One region of the Terribacillus sp. DMT04 genome, then DNA from elsewhere that is predicted to be linked to it. Evidence: riboswitches for the same ligand, from Rfam matches in the RefSeq annotation. Region 1 holds a riboswitch; each other region holds the start of a gene.
The links. A riboswitch is a leader RNA that binds a small molecule or an ion and turns the genes downstream of it on or off. The one in region 1 is predicted to bind S-adenosylmethionine.

Region 1 (3,283 bases):
GATTGATTGTATTGGTATGCATGCTGGCTGCTTGTAGCCAAGGAGCACCAGAATCCAACGGTGCATCCGGGAATACAGACGATGGGCCAAAGAAATATGCTTTTGTATTTAAGAACACAGGAAATCCTTATGGCGAAAAGATGCAGGAAGGCTTTGAGAGCGCAGTAAAAGAATTAGGCGGAGAAGTAATTTTAAGATCGCCGGATCAGCCAACTGCTGAAGGACAAATTCAGATTATTGAACAGTTAATTACGCAAAAAGTAGATGTAATTGCAGTCGCAGGTAATGACCCGGATGCACTCGAGCCTGCTCTGAAAAAGGCGAGAAATCAAGGAATCAAAGTATTGTCTGTCGATTCAGCAGTCAATGCAGCCAGCCGTGATATCCACGTGAACCAAGCGAACCCAGAACGAATCGGGCGCGTACAGATTGAAGCAGTGTCCGAAATGATAGGCGGCGAGGGACAAATTGCTGTATTGAGTGCAACGAGTCAGGCAACGAACCAAAATGAGTGGATCGAATGGATGAAGAAGGAACTGGAGAAAGAGGAATACAAAAATATTGAACTTGTAAAGGTAGCTTATGGAGACGACTTGCGAGATAAAAGTGTATCTGAAACAGAAGCACTGCTAAAATCATACCCAGATTTGAAAGCAATTATTGCACCAACCACAGTCGGTATTGCAGCAGCGGGCAAAGTGCTTACTGATAAAGGACTTGAGGGAGAAGTTGCGCTGACTGGTTTAGGGCTTCCAAGTGAAATGGCAACATATATTGAGAGTGGCGTCAGCCCTTGGATGTACCTTTGGAATCCGATTGATGTTGGTAAGGCAGCTGCGTATACAGCTTATGAACTAGGAGAGGATAACATAAGCGGCGAACTTGGCGAGAAAGTTGATTTGCGTGATCTCGGAGAAGTAGAAGTTGTGGAAGATGGGGAAGGCACACAGATTATGTTAGGCGATCCATTTAAGTTTGATAAAAACAATATCGATGAGTGGAAAGACGTATATTAAACAGTTCAGCGGGGGAGAATTACTCCCCGTTTTTTCTATAATAGGATAAGAAATCAGACGATTACAAATAAAGGAATCTATTCGACAATCATGCATAACGCTAAAATGCATCAGAATCTTCATATTTAACAATTGCTTTTTGTTAAGCACCCGAATACCCCCAATATTATCCATTAAGATTTTCATTGATAATGAAACTTAAATCATGTATCCTCTTATTTACTGCGACAAAAAAATAATATTTTTTTCTTATTAAGAGAGATGGAGGGACTGGCCCGATGATATCTCGGCAGCGGAACTTAATAATTAAGTTGCTGTGCCAAATCCAGCAAGCCAAAGCTTGTAAAGATAAGAGAAGTGTTTTATAGCTATAAGGCCTCTTCTTGTTATATGAGAAGGGGTCTTTCTTTGGTTGCAAGTTGGAGAATGATTTGTCGTATTATATTTGGAGGTGGAACGATGAAAAAAGGAAATCCATGGGCACTCATCCCATTTCTTGTTTTTTTGATTTTATTTATTGGTTCAGGAATTATTACGGGTGATTTTTATGCATTTCCGGTTATTGTAGCTATTGCTATTGCGGGTGCTGTGGCATTGGCGATGAATCGAAAAGAAACTTTTGCACGAAAGGTTGATATTTTTTGCCAAGGCGCAGGTAATTTAAATGTCATGATGATGGTTGTTATTTTTCTTCTAGCTGGGGCATTTTCAGCGACAGCAAAAGGCATGGGAGCTGTGGACGCTACAGTTAACTTCGCATTATCTTTTGTACCGCAAAACCTGCTTATTGTAGGTCTGTTCATTATTGCCTGCTTTATCTCTCTGGCTATGGGTACATCAGTAGGCACGATTGCGGCGTTAGCGCCAATCGGTGTGGGAATAAGCGATCAAACCGAACTTTCGGTAGCTTTCGTCACAGCGGCAATTGTTGGCGGAGCAATGTTTGGTGATAATTTATCCTTTATTTCAGATACGACAATCACCGCCGTTCGCTCGCAAGGTGTAAAAATGAAGGATAAATTTAAAGTGAATTTTTGGATTGTGGTGCCAGCAGCTATCGTAACCAGCATTATTCTAGGAGTAATGACAATAGGTGAAACAGCACAAGTAGACCATGTTGGTTATAATTGGGTAAAAATTCTGCCTTATATTTCCGTCATTATCTTTGCTTTAGCCGGAATGAATGTGTTCCTTGTTTTAGCATTAGGAATTGTTTTTTCTGGTGTTATAGGCTTGGTTGATGGCAGCTATCAAATGATGACGCTTTTCCAAACGATAGGAGACGGAATCGCCGGTATGTATGAAATCGCCTTTCTCGCTATCTTAATAGCTGGAATGGTAGCAGTTATTAAACACAATGGCGGGATTGACTTTCTGCTTCACCTCTCTACACGAAAAATCAAGTCACAAAAAGGTGCTGAATTTAGTGTAGCGGGACTTGTAGGTCTTACGAATTTATCGACGGCTAACAATACGATCTCTATTTTAATTACCGGACCGCTTGCAAAGAATATATCTGATAAGTATGGAATTGATCCGCGAAAAACCGCAAGTATTTTAGATATCTTCTCTTGTACCATCCAAGGGCTAATTCCATACGGTGCGCAATTACTGGCAGCTGCTAGCGTAGCGGGTATATCGCCAGTAAGCATCTTGCAATATTCCTACTACCCAATCCTTATTGGTATTTGCGGTAGCATTGCGATACTTCTCGGATATCCGAGAAAGAAGAAAGACTAAAAGAGCGATAATAAGATGATAGATTGAAGTTAGGACATTACCTTTTGTAATATACAATGGATGTAATGTCCTTTTTCTATCTATAGATAAGTTAATCTGCATAAACAGTTAACTATAATAATATTACGTAAACTAATATCGTCACTTTTTTCTCAAAATTATGTCTTTCATCTAGTCAGCGGCAGAAAACCTGTGATACTATTTTATCTATGTAAAGAAAAAGCGTAATGGAGAGAGAGATATGAAGGTAGCTAAATTTGGTGGTAGTTCAGTAGCAAGTGCGGAACAGCTCCGCAAAGTAGCACAAATTGTAAAAGAAGATACAGAACGGAAATTTATTGTTGTTTCTGCACCAGGGAAACGGGATAAAGCAGATACGAAGGTAACAGATTTGCTGATTGCAATTGGCGAGGCGCATCGCAAAGGAGAAGACGTCAGCAAACAGGTCGAGAAAGTACTAGCGCGTTTTCGCTCCATCGTAAGTGACTTGGAGCTGGATAACAATCTAATTGAGCAAATAGCTGATC
Region 2 (3,283 bases), 550 kb from region 1:
TAGAACATTTTTTTCTGGCAAAAAATTCAGAATACATAGTTGACGATGAAAAAAACTCATGCTACAATCCTCTTAACAAATAAATAGAACTCTTATCAAGAGAGGCGGAGGGACTGGCCCGACGATGCCCGGCAACCTATAAGCAGCAATGCTTCTAAGGTGCTAATTCCTGAAAGTGTACACACACTTTAGAGATGAGAGAGACATGACGGTACATATGCCACCCTGTCCTCTCAGGGTGGCTTTTTTATTTGATGGGAGGCAAACGTACTGAAATGAAGACTGCACAGTCATATTATGCAGGCAAAATCAACATTGGAGATGTGAAGCTTGAATCAGGTGAATGCCTCTCGGGTGTAGAAGTAGCCTATGAAAGAAGCGGCCCATCAGACGCAGAAACAGTGTTAATCTGTCATGCACTCACAGGAGATCAGTTTGCAAAAGGTACTGCATCTGAGCCTGGCTGGTGGAGCGGATTGCTTCAGTCCGGCGGATATGTTGACACGAGTACGTACCAAGTAATAGCGTGCAATGTATTAGGCGGATGTAATGGGACGACAAGTTCTTTATCAAGAAATGCTGTAAATGATCAAGTGTATGCGGCGGATTTTCCGCAGATTACGATTCGGGATATGGTGAATGTCCAGCGCCTTGTCTTAGACAAACTGAAAATTACCCATTTGCGAGCAGTAATTGGCGGGTCACTGGGCGGTATGCAGGTGTTGGAGTGGGGCATTATGTACCCTGAGTTTATGGATGTACTCATCCCGCTAGCAGCAACACCTTATGTGAGTGATTACGCAATGGCTTATAATCACATTGCCAAGTCTGCTATTATCTCTGACCCTGATTGGAATAATGGCAAATATACGGCAGACAAGAAGCCAGCTGCCGGACTGGCAATTGCGCGGATGATCGGCATGATCACGTACCGATCTGATCATCAATACAATGAACGCTTCCGCCGTGCGGCATCCTCTGGAACTAACAGTGAATTTGAAGTTGAATCGTATCTCAATCATCAAGGCGAAAAGCTTGTCAGCCGATTTGATGCTAACTGCTACCTAACATTATTGCAAGCAATGAACAGTCATGACATTGGCAGAGGCAGAGGCGGATGGAAGGCTGCTGCCAGCAAAGTGAAGGCATCTGTATTGACCTTCGGATTCTCAAGGGATCTTTTATTCCCATCAGAGGACATTGCTGCGTTTACAGCAGAAGTTCCTGAAGGACGACATGTATGCGTTGATACGATTTACGGACATGATGGTTTTCTGCTCGAGTTTGAGAAATGGGGACATCATATTCGAGAAGTGCTTCAGCAGCCAATGAAAATTTCATAATAGCTTATCAAGAGAGGCGGAGGGACTGGTCCGATGAAGCCCGGCAACCTGCAAGCAGTAATGCTTAGAAGGTGCTACATCCAGCAAGCAAAAGTTTGAAAGATAAGAAGTTTAATGCCTAAAGAGCAGCTTCTTATCCGAAGCTGCTTTTTTCATTACGATAAAAATTGGAGGAATGACAAAATGACAAATTCCGTATACAAAGCAGAGACATTAGCATTACATGGCGGTCAAGCACCAGATCCGACAACAGGTTCCAGAGCGGTACCGCTTTATCAGACGACTTCGTACTTGTTCCATGACACAGACCACGCAGAGCGCTTATTCGCTTTGGATGAGCCTGGCAATATTTACTCTCGTATTGGAAATCCGACCGTAGATGTACTGGAAAAACGAATTGCATTGTTGGAAGACGGGGTCGCTGCTGTTGGAGTTGCTTCCGGAATGGCAGCAATCAGCTATAGCATATTGAATCTGGCAAGTGCCGGTGATGAAATCGTGGCTGCTGCCAACTTATACGGCGGAACGTATAACTTGTTCCAAACAACGCTTCCTCGCTATGGAATTCAAGTGAAGTTTGTCGATCCAACCGATCCAGAGGCATTCCGCAAAGCGATAACCGATAAAACAAAAGCTGTTTTTGCCGAAATTATCGGCAATCCGAGTTTGCATGTACTTGATGTAGAAGCAGTTGCGGAAGTAGCACATGATGCGGGTATTCCGCTTATTGTGGACAGCACCTTTGCTACACCAATTCTAAGCAAGCCAATTACACTTGGCGCAGACATTGTAGTCCATAGTGCCACAAAATGGATTGGCGGTCACGGGACTTCTATTGGCGGATTGATTGTGGATGGAGGAAGGTTTGATTGGAATTCACCGAAATTTCCGACATTTACTGAACCGGATCCAAGCTATAACGGTATCCGCTATGCATTCGATTTCGGCACACTTGCTTTCAGCACGAAGTTACGCGTGCAATTGCTGCGAGATTTAGGTGCTGCGCTCAGTCCGTTTAATGCATGGCAGCTCATTCAAGGGTTGGAAACGTTGCATCTGCGTGTGGAGCGTCATGTGCAAAACGCAGAAAAACTGGCGAACTACTTAGAGCAGCATCCAGCTGTTGATTGGGTTGCATATCCAGGACTTAGCAGCCATCCTGCATACGAAATAGCGAAAAGAGTGCTTCCGACAGGTGCTGGATCCATCGTCAACTTTGGTATTAAAGGCGGAAAAGAAGCGGGTGCTACACTTATTAATCATGTCGCGCTTTGGTCCCACGTAGCTAACGTAGGAGACGCAAAGTCCTTGATTATTCACCCTGCATCCACTACACACCAGCAACTGGATGCCGAAGGATTAGCAGCAACAGGAGTAAAAGAAGAATTGGTTCGTTTGTCGGTTGGGATTGAATCAGTAGATGATTTAATTCATGACTTGGACCGTGCCTTGGAGAAGGCGACAGGTATCCGCTCTGAATCACGTGAGATTGTTATCAATGACGAAGCAGTTATTCGTGAAGCGCTCGGCAGTGATACAGATGCTGATGGTCGACAAAAAACAATTGCAGTGGTTGGTCTGAGCAGTAAAGAGCAGCGCCCTAGTCACCGCTTGGCAAGAAAGATGCAGCGGCTGGGGTATAAAATCATTCCGGTTAATCCGGCAGAAACTGCGGTGTTAGGCGAAACGGCTTATCCGGATCTTACAAGCGTACCAGAGAAAATTGATATCGCGCAGATCTTCCGCAGCCCCGAGGCAGCAGTAGAGCTGGCAAAAGAAGCGGCAGACGTTCGACCAGCTATTTTTTGGTTACAGGAAGGTGTCGTTTCACAAGAAGCAGCTGCAATTGCTCGTGAAGCTGGATTAGAAGTCGTACACAATCGCTGCACTTACAAAGAAGCGCAACGCCTTCGCGGAACAATCAGTACGTACACAGGTGA
Region 3 (3,283 bases), 940 kb from region 1:
TCACCAAACTCTTCCGTAAATAGCTGTTTGAGCAAAGCTGTTTCTTCTGGGTGGTTGTAAAGAGCAGGGTAACCGTTCAAGTAATCAATAGAATACGTTGCACCAAAGCCACTCGTAATCCCAGCAACAATTGCTTCAATTTGCTCTTGTACTTGCTGACGGATACCGGCATTAAAAGTCCGGACTGTACCCTCAATTCTTGCGGTGTCTGGAATGACGTTGAACGCTTGACCGGACTGGAAAACACCAAGTGTTACGACGGCTGATTCCAACGGGCTGACGCGACGGCTGACGATTTTTTGCAGCGCGCTGACAATATCACTGCCAATAACAATTGGGTCAACTGTTTCTTGCGGTGCTGCGCCATGACCGCCTTTGCCTTGAATGGTAATCGCAAATTTATCGACAGCAGCCATCTTGAAGCCTTCGCCAACATTTACTTTTCCTACCGGAGAAGCAGAGTTGAGGTGAGCGCCATACACATAGTCGACCCCTTCAAGTGCGCCATCCTCAATCATCGCTTTTGCACCGCCTGGCGGAACCTCTTCGGCTGGCTGGAATAGAAATACTACTTTCCCCTTGAGACTATCCTTTTGTTTGAAAAGCGCTTTAGCGGTTCCGAGAAGTGCAGCCGTATGACCGTCATGTCCGCAAGCATGCATCACACCGTTTGTTTTAGAACGATAAGGAACAACTTTTTCGTCATCGATCGGCAACGCATCAAAATCTGCTCGCAAGGCGATTGTCGGCCCCTCTGTTTTTCCTGTGAGCGTGGCAACAATCCCATACCCGCCAACATTTGTCTTGATATCTTCATAGCCGAAACTTTGCAGTTTGTCAGCAATGAACTTGGCAGTCTCGGTTTCTTGGAAACTTAATTCCGGATGCTGGTGCAGGTGTCGCCGCCATTCAACAACCTCTGTAAAATTGGTTTCTAAGTCATTATGTACATCTGCTAGTGTTGTTGTATTTGTTTCCATTCTCTACCTCCTATAAAAATCTTGATATATCCAATCAAATTAATCGGGATTGTTTGCAAAAAAAATCCTCTTCAGATAGAAGAGGAGGGATGATGTCGTAATTCCGCTCTTCTTATCTTCAGTGTGTATCACACTTGGAATTAGCACAGTGCTGGTGTTAACAGCCTGCTGCTTTGGTTTCGACGGGCCATTCCCTCCACCAATCTTGATAAGAAATATCAGTTGTAAGAAACAGAATAGACGGAAAACTCTAGATTGTCAATCCTCTTTTTATACATACTTACGAAATTGCCAGCTGATGCTAAAAATATCAACAAAGAAAGTTTAATTAGCAAAAAAGTTCTAAAAAATATATTGACTGCTATTTTTTGTATGTTAGAATAACTTTAATATTAAAAATTAAATAATTTCTTATCAAGAGAGACGGAGGGAATTGGCCCTGTGATGTCTCAGCAACCAGTCGAAAAGACCCGGTGCTAAATCCAAAAGGTATCTGCCTTAAAGATAAGAAGCTGATTCGGTAATTACTGAACCTTCTTCCTTTTTGGGGAGAAGGTTCTTTTTTTTGATTAGAAGGGTGAGAAGCAGGATGAAAAACAACTTGGAAACAGCATTCGTACAATTAGGAAATCGCAGTGATCGTACAACAGGAGCAGTAAATCCGCCTTTGTATCTATCAACTGCTTATGCGCATCCGGGAATTGGCGAATCAACAGGTTATGACTATACACGTACGAAGAATCCAACTAGAACGGTACTTGAAGAAGGGTTTGCTGAGCTGGAGAAAGGTGATCGCGCCTTTGCATGCAGTTCAGGGATGGCAGCCATTCAATTGGTTTTATCTTTATTTCGCAGCGGCGATGAACTTCTTGTACCAGAAGATATATATGGCGGCACATACCGGCTGTTTGATTTCTATGAAGAAGCATACGACATAAAGCCGATCTACTCCCCATTTCGGACGGTGGAAGAGACTGCAGCTGCAATTACAGCAAATACAAAAGCCATTTTCCTTGAAACACCTACAAATCCACTTATGCAGGAGTTTTCAATTGCGGCTTACAGCGAATTAGCAAAGAATCATAATTTGCTGCTGATTGTCGACAATACATTTTTAACCCCATTTTTGCAGCAGCCAATTAAAGATGGAGCAGACATTGTTATTCATAGTGCAACGAAGTACATTGGCGGTCATAATGATGTGCTCGCCGGATTGGTTGTCAGCAAAGGCATAGAGATATCCGATCGTTTGGCGGTGCTCCATAATGGTGCAGGTGCCGTACTATCACCGCTGGATGCCTGGCTGCTCATTCGAGGGTTGAAAACATTGCCGCTAAGAATGCGGCAGCATCAATCCAATGCAGCGCGGATTGCTGCTTATCTCGAAGAAGAGCCAAAAGTGAAGGATGTCCTATACGCAGGAAAAGGCGGGATGCTATCGTTTCGTGTCCAGGACAGCAGCTGGATCGATCCGTTTCTTCGCAGCTTAAACGTCATTACATTTGCCGAGAGTCTTGGCGGGGTAGAAAGTTTTATTACTTACCCGACCACACAGACGCATGCAGACATACCCGTTGAAGAAAGAGAAGCCAGAGGTATTTGTGATCGGCTGCTTCGTTTCTCAGTCGGAATTGAAGAGGCAGAAGATTTGATTGCTGATTTGCAGCAGGCTTTTGCTAATTTGGATTAGGAGGTCATCTTATGTATAAACAACAAACAGAAACAACGTGTATCCGCGGAACACATAGAGAACAGCGCACAGGTGCGGTGAATGTGCCAATCTATTTATCTTCTACTTTTCATCAGGAGAGCTTTGACGACTTTGGTCCTTTTGATTACAGCCGCTCGGGTAATCCGACTCGCGAAGCATTGGAACAAAAAGCGGCAGAGCTGGAAGGAGGCACGCGCGCCCTGGCATTTTCATCTGGCATGGCCGCTATATCTTCTGCATTCATGCTGCTGTCAGCAGGGGATCATGTCATTGTGACAGAGGATGTGTACGGGGGAACATACCGTTTTGTAAGTGAAATTCTGCCTAAATTCCAAATTAGTTACTCTTTCGTTGATTTGACAGATCAGACTGCTGTGAGAGAAGCCATTCGTCCAAATACAAAAGTAATCTACCTGGAGACACCTTCAAATCCTTGCTTGAAAGTGACAGATATCCGTGCCATTGTTCAGCTGGCCAGACAGCATGATTGCTTAACATTTTTGGACAATACATTTTTGACGCCGCTGTATCAGCAGCCCTTGTCACTTGGAGTAGATGTGGTGATTCATAGCGCCACGAAGTTTCTGTCTGG

Region 2: linked by a shared signal. The riboswitch ahead of KS242_RS12860 (PLP-dependent aspartate aminotransferase family protein) and the one ahead of KS242_RS09950 (Na+/H+ antiporter NhaC family protein) in region 1 are both predicted to bind S-adenosylmethionine.
Region 3: linked by a shared signal. The riboswitch ahead of KS242_RS05105 (methionine biosynthesis PLP-dependent protein) and the one ahead of KS242_RS09950 (Na+/H+ antiporter NhaC family protein) in region 1 are both predicted to bind S-adenosylmethionine.

What each region holds. Positions count from the first base shown of each region.
Region 1 covers NZ_CP077639.1:1,873,456-1,876,738, reverse strand. Annotated here, with positions in the region: gene rhaS (rhamnose ABC transporter substrate-binding protein) at 1-1,016, shown strand, start outside; SAM riboswitch class I at 1,263-1,371, shown strand; gene KS242_RS09950 (Na+/H+ antiporter NhaC family protein) at 1,476-2,756, shown strand; gene KS242_RS09945 (aspartate kinase) at 2,998-3,283, shown strand, end outside.
Region 2 covers NZ_CP077639.1:2,427,222-2,430,504, reverse strand. Annotated here, with positions in the region: SAM riboswitch class I at 90-201, shown strand; gene metX (homoserine O-acetyltransferase MetX) at 276-1,343, shown strand; SAM riboswitch class I at 1,345-1,452, shown strand; gene KS242_RS12860 (PLP-dependent aspartate aminotransferase family protein) at 1,527-3,283, shown strand, end outside.
Region 3 covers NZ_CP077639.1:933,159-936,441, forward strand. Annotated here, with positions in the region: gene KS242_RS05100 (M20 metallopeptidase family protein) at 1-980, opposite strand, end outside; SAM riboswitch class I at 1,090-1,195, opposite strand; SAM riboswitch class I at 1,389-1,491, shown strand; gene KS242_RS05105 (methionine biosynthesis PLP-dependent protein) at 1,570-2,670, shown strand; gene KS242_RS05110 (aminotransferase class I/II-fold pyridoxal phosphate-dependent enzyme) at 2,682-3,283, shown strand, end outside.